Linked DNA regions of Victivallis lenta. The protein of the gene in region 1 interacts with the protein of each later gene in a pairwise test. Links are inferred from orthologs where the notes say so. Each region holds a gene or a part of one and is shown on either strand. Other genes may lie near its edges.

Region 1 (3,620 bases):
ACCTGCGTCCAGTTGTAATCGCCGGCGACCCAGGATTGCTTGAACGTCTTGTCGAACGAGGGCTTGAGCCCCTTTTCGAGAATGGCGGATGCAATCGTGTCGCGCTCCTCCGGCGGAAGCGTGTCGTGGAGCCAGTCATAACCGAGCGCGAGCGCGAAGGTCATTTCGGCGACGTCCAGAAAATGGGCCGGATTCCAGTCGTCGTATGCGCAGACCGCCAGCATTTCGGCTCGGGCGCGTTCCGCGAATCTGCGTTCTCCGGTGAGGCGGAAAGCTGTAGCCAGCAGCCCGATCCGCCGCACCTCGGCCTGCGATGTTTTCAGCAGCCGCCGCCCGATCATCCGGCGGGGGAGGGGAGGCATGGCAAGCAGCTGTTCCGCATCGTGAAGCATCCGGTTTCCGAACCGCCTTCCCCAGTAACTGTCGCGGTAGGCGGAAGTCAGCGTGTCGAAGTTTCCCGGCAGGAACAGCCGCGGGTGCTCCTGCCGGAGAGCTGCGAAATGGCGGTCGGTCACCGGAAGCGCCTCGAACTCCTCCGCCGGGGCCGCCGCAAAAACGGCGGCGGAAAAGCATACGGAGGAAAAGCATACGGAGGAAAAGACGGCGAAATGTTTCCGCAGCATGTTCGCACAGGATCGGACCGACATTCTGATTCTCCTTAGATGAAAGGCGGAAGACCGCACCGGTAAACTGTATCGCTGTATTAATATTATGATCGATTTTGAATGAAATGTCAATAGCTCTCCCGCAAAAAAATCGTCATTATGGCGGGAGGCGTCCGGTTCCGGGCGGGGCAAAGCGGGAAAAATTCGGGAAACGTTCGGTCTGCCGACGAAAAAATAGGGAGAAAGGCCGCCGAAGAATCCCGGCATTCCCCCACGATGGATATTGCGCTGCAGGAGCCGCTACAGCCCCAGTTCAAGCTGGCCTTCGGGCGGTTCCTCCGGCTCCGGGGCGGCAGCGCCCTCGAGTTCGCGCAGGAAGCCGTCGAGGGAGACGATGCGGATTCCGAGTTTCGCGGCCTTTTTAAGCTTGCTGCTCGTGTCGTTCACATCCGCGGCGACCAGCAGCGAGAGGTGCGAATTCACATCGTCCGCTGCGGCGTAGCCGTGCGCTTCGGCGAGTTTTTCGTAGTAACTGCGCTTCTCGGGCATTTTGCCGGTGAAGCAGACGGTCGGGCGCTCTTCCGGCTCCGGCGCAGCGTGAATGAGCTTTACTGCTCCGAGCAGTTCGTCGAGATACTCCGACTGGGCGGCCAGCTCGCGGACCAGTGCCTGGGCGCGTTCCGGGCCGATCCCCGGAATCGCGCTGAGCTCTTCCACATTCATCTTCCGCAGCCCCGCGAAGTCGGTATGCGCGAAGATCACCTTCGCGACGTTCGCGCCGATGTTCGGGATGTTCAGCGCCGCGAGCAGCTGGTAGTCGTTGACCACGCGCGCTTTCTGAATCTCTTCGATCAGGTTTGCGGCGGATTTTGCCGCGAATCCTTCGAGCTTCAGGATATCCATGACCTTGAGTTCGAACAGGTCGGCGAGATGCTTCACGCCGGAGTTCTCCATGAGTTTGCGCAGCGTCGGTTCTCCGAGCCGTTCGATGCCGAGGTTGCGGACCGCGGCCGCGAGGCGCTGCAGCTCGGTTTCGAAGCAGTCCGGATTCGGGCAGCAGAGCTCGGGGCCGCGCCGCACGAGCCCGGTTCCGCAGCACGGGCAGTTTTCGATGAGCGGCGAACGGCGCTCCGCGCCGGGCTCGGAGCTGACGATGTACGGAATCACGTCGCCGGCCCGTTCGACCGTGACCGTGTCGCCGATTTCGATGCCGAGTTCGAGGATGTTCTGCACGTTGTGCAGCGTCGCGCGTTTGATCGTCGTCCCGGAGATTTCAACCGGTTCGAGATGCGCCACCGGGGTCAGGCAGTTCTTGCCGAAGCTCCATTCGACATCGAGCAGCTTCGTGGTGCGCCGGATGTTCGTGAATTTGTAGGCGATCTGTCCGCGCGGATGATGCGCCGTGCTGCCGAGCGAGGCTTCGTAGGCGGTGTCGGCGAGCTTCAGCACCACGCCGTCCTGCGGGTACGGCAGCGCCGCGAGCTCGGCAAGCAGCCCCTCCCACCGGTCCGCGAGTTCCGAAAGCCTGACCCGGAAGGAGACCATGTTGTAATCGACCAGCGTGATTTTCGCCTTCTGTGCGATCATCTCGTCGATCTCCTTGAGCCCCATGATGCCGGCCACCGCGTTGCGGGAATTCTTGTAGGTGCCTCCGCCTTTTTTGTAAATATGGCTGTAAAGATTGCGGAAGTCGTCGTCGCGGATCACGAGTTCGCCGCGCACCGGCCGGTCGAGCGGCCCCCGGTAACCGGCCGTCTCAAGCTCGATGAGCGGCAGCTTGGCCGTGATGTTCTCCCCGAGTTCGCCGTCGCCGCGGGTCGAAAGAATCCGGCCGTCGTAACCGGCGGAAATGCCGTCGTACTTCGGCTCGACCAGCAGCGGTTCATCCGGAGTACGCGCGTATTTGTCCGCCCATTTCAGAACCTCTTCGAGCGAGTACGCCTTGTCGAGCGACAGCATCGGATTTCTGTGGCGCACCTTGCCGCTGCCGGCGACCGCCGGGGCATAGACCCGGGTGAGGAGCTCATTCCCGGGGTCGAGTCCGGCGAGCGCCCGCATGAGTTCGTCGTAGCGCGCATCCGGAATCTCTGGCTCCCCGAGTTCCCAGTAGCGGCGGTTATGATATTCGATCAGTGCAACGAGCTCGGGCAGCGTCAGCTTTCCGGCATCGAAATTCCGCGTATCCATCATGAACGGTTCCTTTTTTTCAAAAAATCATGAGTCCCAATATAACCATGATATTGCAATTTTTCAAGGGTGTTGTATAGTAATAAGATGTATGTGTCAATTCCCAAAGGAGGAAACAGTATGGCGAACGGATTCAATGTTGCGGTCGCGGGTGCGACCGGTGCGGTCGGCGTCGAAATGGTCAAGACGCTCGAAAAGCGGAATTTCCCGGTGAAGAACCTCAAACTTCTGGCTTCCGCCCGTTCCGCCGGCAAGACGATGAAGTTCAAGGGCGAGGACGTGGTCATCGAGGAGATGACGCACGACTCGTTCAAGGGCGTCGACATCGCGCTGTTCAGCGCGGGCGGCGACATCTCCCGCGAGTACCGGCCGTTCGTGGTCGAATCCGGCGCGGTCATGATCGACAACTCGAGCGCGTTCCGCATGGACGACGACGTTCCGCTCGTTGTTCCCGAAGTCAACGCCGAGGATATCAAACTGCACAAGGGCGTGATTGCGAATCCGAACTGCACGACGGCGATCATGCTCGTCGCGGTCGCTCCGCTGCACCGTGCGAAGGGGCTCAGGCGCATCGTCGCGGCGACCTATCAGGCCGCCAGCGGCGCCGGCGCGAAAGGGATGCACGAGCTGATCGTGCAGGCCCGCGAGGTGCTCGACGGCAAGGCGGTCAATCCGGTTGCGTTCGCGCACCAGATCGCGTTCAACCTGATTCCGCACATCGATGCGTTCAAGGAGAACGGCTACACGAAGGAAGAGCTGAAGATGCTGAACGAGTCGCGCAAGATGCTGCACCTGCCGGAACTGCTGGTCTCCTGCACCTGCGTGCGG
Region 2 (3,452 bases), on another replicon or contig:
ATCCGTTCGACCGGATCGAATTCGTTCCGCAGGATATTCTCGACTGGGTCGAATATTACGTCACGACCCGCCCGGTTCTCCAGACCCGCTCCCCCATCCACACCAACGTCGCCGTCCGCCTGGTCAGGGCCGGTTCGGTCAGGACGGTATCGCGGTGAGTTTCCGCCGGTCCGCGGGGGGAGGGGAGGCCGCCTTCCCCCGCTCCCGCGCTTCCGCCGGGGATTAAATTACGATATTCAGCAGACGCTTCGGGACGAAGATGACCTTCTTCACGGGTTTGCCGTTGAGCGCGGCCTGCACTTCCGGCGCGGCGAGCGCGATTTTCTCCGCCTGCTCCTGCGCGGCGTCGACCGGCATCATGAGGCGCGCCTTCGGCTTGCCGAGCACCTGAACCAGAATTTCGACTTCGTCGAGCTTCAGCACGGCCTCGTCCCATTCCGGCCACGGTTCGTAGGCCAGCGTGTTTTCGTGGCCGAGCTGCTGCCAGAGCTCTTCGCCGAGATGCGGCGCGAACGGCGACAGCAGAAGCACGAACTTTTCCGCCGCCTCGCGCGGCAGCTTGTCGAGCTTCGAGAACTCGTTCAGGAAGATCATGAGCTGGCTGATCGCGGTATTGAAGCCGAAGCTGTCCAGATCCTGCGAAACCTTCTTGATCGTCGCGTGCAGCAGCCGCTGCTGATCCTTCGTGCAGGGGACATCGACGATTTCGGCTTCCTGAAACATGCGGTGCGCCCGTTTCAGGAACCGGAAGACGCCCTCCACGCCCTTCGTGCTCCACGGCTTGGTCGCTTCGAGCGGCCCCATGAACATCTCGTACATGCGCATCGAATCGGCGCCGTATTCGCGGATCACGTCATCGGGATTGATGACGTTGCGCAGCGACTTCGACATTTTGGCCGGGAACTCGACCAGCGCTTCGCCGTCGCTCTTCCGGACCGGTCCCGCCGGCGTGAATTCGACCTGGTCGGTCGGAACCAGCGCGCCGCGTCTGTCCTTGTAGCTGACGCCGAGGATCATGCCCTGGTTGATCAGCTTCCGGAACGGCTCTTTGGTCGAAACCAGCCCGAGATCGAACAGCACCTTGTGCCAGAAACGGGCGTAAAGCAGATGCAGCACCGCGTGTTCGGCGCCGCCGACGTAGAGGTCGACCGGCATCCAGTATTTCTCCTTCGCCGGGTCCCACGCCTGTTCGGCGTTGTCGGGGTCGATATAGCGCAGGTAGTACCAGCACGAACCGGCCCACTGCGGCATGGTGTTCGTTTCGCGTTTTCCCCGGCGGCCGGTTTTCGGGTCGGTGTAGTTCAGCCAATCCTTCGCTTTCGAAAGCGGCGGCTCGCCGTCGCCGGCGGGCTTGAAATCCTCCATTTCGGGCAGGTCGACCGGCAGTTCGTCGGAATTCACCAGCTCGATCGAACCGTCCTCGTAGTGGATGATCGGGAACGGCTCGCCCCAGTAGCGCTGGCGGCTGAAGAGCCAGTCGCGCAGCTTGTATTTAACCGCTTCCCTGCCGAGTCCGCGCTCTTCGAGCCAGCGGGTCGCGGCGGGCTTCGATTCGGCGACCGAGAGGCCGTCGAGCTTCAACCCGTCGCCGTTCGACGAATGGATGAGTTTTCCTTCGCCGGTCCAGCACGCTTCGCCGCGGTGAACGGCTTCGACGTCGACGTTTTCGGCTTTCGCCGCTTCCGGATCGGGCTCAATGATGCAGACGACCGGAAGATTGAAGGTTCTGGCAAACTCGAAATCTCGCGTGTCGTGTGCCGGAACCGCCATGATCGCACCGGTTCCGTACGAAACCAGCACATAGTCGGCGATCCAGATCGGAATCTGCCGCCCGTCAACCGGGTTGGTCGCGTAAGCGCCGGTGAAGGCGCCGGTTTTCTCGCTGTTTTCGCCGGTGCGGGCGAGTTCGCTCTTCTTCGCGGCCGCCTCGCGGTACGCATCGACTTCGGCTTTGCGGTCCGGCGTGGTCAGCGCGTCGACGAGCGGATGCTCCGGAGCGAGAACCATGTAAGTCGCGCCGAAGAGCGTATCCGGGCGGGTCGTGTAAACCGTGACCGCTTCTCCGGCGGTGGTCATGAACTTCACCTCGGCGCCGGTGGATTTGCCGATCCAGTTGCGCTGCATCTCCTTGACGCCTTCCGGCCAGTCGAGTTCGTCGAGATCGTTCAGGAGCCGTTCGGCGTATTCGGTGATGCGCAGCATCCACTGCTTCATCGGGCGGCGGATCACCGGGTGGCTGCCGCGCTCGGAGAGGCCGTTGATGACCTCCTCGTTCGCCAGCACGGTCCCGAGCGCCGGGCACCAGTTCACCGGAATTTCATCGAGATAGGCGAGACCCTTCTTATGGAGCTGCGAAAAAATCCACTGCGTCCATTTGAAGTAGGCCGGACGGGTCGTATTGATTTCGCGGCTCCAATCGTACGAGAAGCCGAGCGCCTTGATCTGGCGGCGGAAGTTGTCCACGTTCTTTTCGGTTGTGATCTCCGGGTGCGTTCCGGTTTCGATCGCGTACTGCTCGGCCGGGAGACCGAACGCATCCCACCCCATCGGATGCAGGACGTTGAACCCCTTCATGCGGCGGTAGCGGCAGAGGATGTCGGTCGCGGTGTACCCTTCCGGATGGCCGACGTGGAGCCCCGCGCCGGACGGATACGGAAACATGTCGAGGCAGTAATATTTCGGTTTCGGGGAGAAATCGACCGCTTTGAAGGTCTGATTCTCCTCCCAGTACTTCTGCCACTTCTTTTCGATGGCCGAAAAATCGTATTCGCTTGCCATTTTCATCCCTTTGCCGTAATCGATGTTTCAAACAGACAATTTGCAATTAACATACACGCATTTCGGGCCGTTGTCCAACTTTCCCCCGAAAAATCCGGGAACGGAGAAGAGACGCCCTTCTCCGTTCCCGCAGCGCGCCCGGAAAAGCCGCCCCGCCGGCCGCATCAGGCGTTCTTCTTCGCCGCGATCTCCCGGAGCGCCGTCGCCAGCTGGTCCGGACACGAGGTCGGCTTGCCGCCGCAGCGGATGCCCTGCAGCCGGTCGATGAGCTCTTCCGGCGTCATCCCGGCGGCGAGCCGGCCGATTCCGGCCAGATTGCCGGGGCAGCCGCCGACGAACTGAACGCGTTTCACGCGTTCGCCGCGGTCGTCGAGCTCGATTTCAATCATGCGGCTGCAAACAAGATCGCTGGTCTGGAACTGATAGGTCATTTTAACTTTCCGCTTTTCACTGTTACCCGATAAATGATCCTGCGTTTCTGATTCGAAACGATTTTTTAACCGGTTTTCCGGCTTATTCGCAGAAAAATGCTGGATGATTCGGAAAATCGATGTATATTACCATAATATACGTGACATGTACCGGTTCGTCAACAACACGGCTATTGAAACCTATGGCAAAAGAGAAAAAAGAAAAAAGCAAGTTCAGAATTTACGCGGAATATTACCCGTTCT

The links.
Region 2: the proteins of FYJ85_RS18380 (region 1) and leuS interact in binary tests that used the Escherichia coli proteins (3 or more experiments, as listed by UniProt). The link is inferred for Victivallis lenta from one-to-one orthologs.

The regions. Positions count from the first base shown.
Region 1 is NZ_VUNS01000027.1:17,212-20,831, forward strand. Bases 351-3,233 are described here. They hold FYJ85_RS18380 (helix-hairpin-helix domain-containing protein), read right to left. Parts: upstream 2,796-3,233; coding sequence 906-2,795; downstream 351-905. Other genes in these bases: FYJ85_RS18375 (heparinase II/III family protein), read right to left, coding at 351-647; FYJ85_RS18385 (aspartate-semialdehyde dehydrogenase), read left to right, coding at 2,913-3,233. In the rest of the region: more of FYJ85_RS18375, read right to left, coding at 1-350; more of FYJ85_RS18385, read left to right, coding at 3,234-3,620. UniProt on the Escherichia coli protein: DNA ligase that catalyzes the formation of phosphodiester linkages between 5'-phosphoryl and 3'-hydroxyl groups in double-stranded DNA using NAD as a coenzyme and as the energy source for the reaction.
Region 2 is NZ_VUNS01000002.1:414,013-417,464, reverse strand. The notes cover bases 1-3,084. They hold leuS (leucine--tRNA ligase), read right to left. Parts: upstream 2,779-3,084; coding sequence 223-2,778; downstream 1-222. Other genes in these bases: FYJ85_RS03720 (TIGR03905 family TSCPD domain-containing protein), read right to left, coding at 2,943-3,084; FYJ85_RS03730 (LacI family DNA-binding transcriptional regulator), read left to right, coding at 1-158. Also shown: more of FYJ85_RS03720, read right to left, coding at 3,085-3,209; FYJ85_RS03715 (lysophospholipid acyltransferase family protein), read left to right, coding at 3,392-3,452.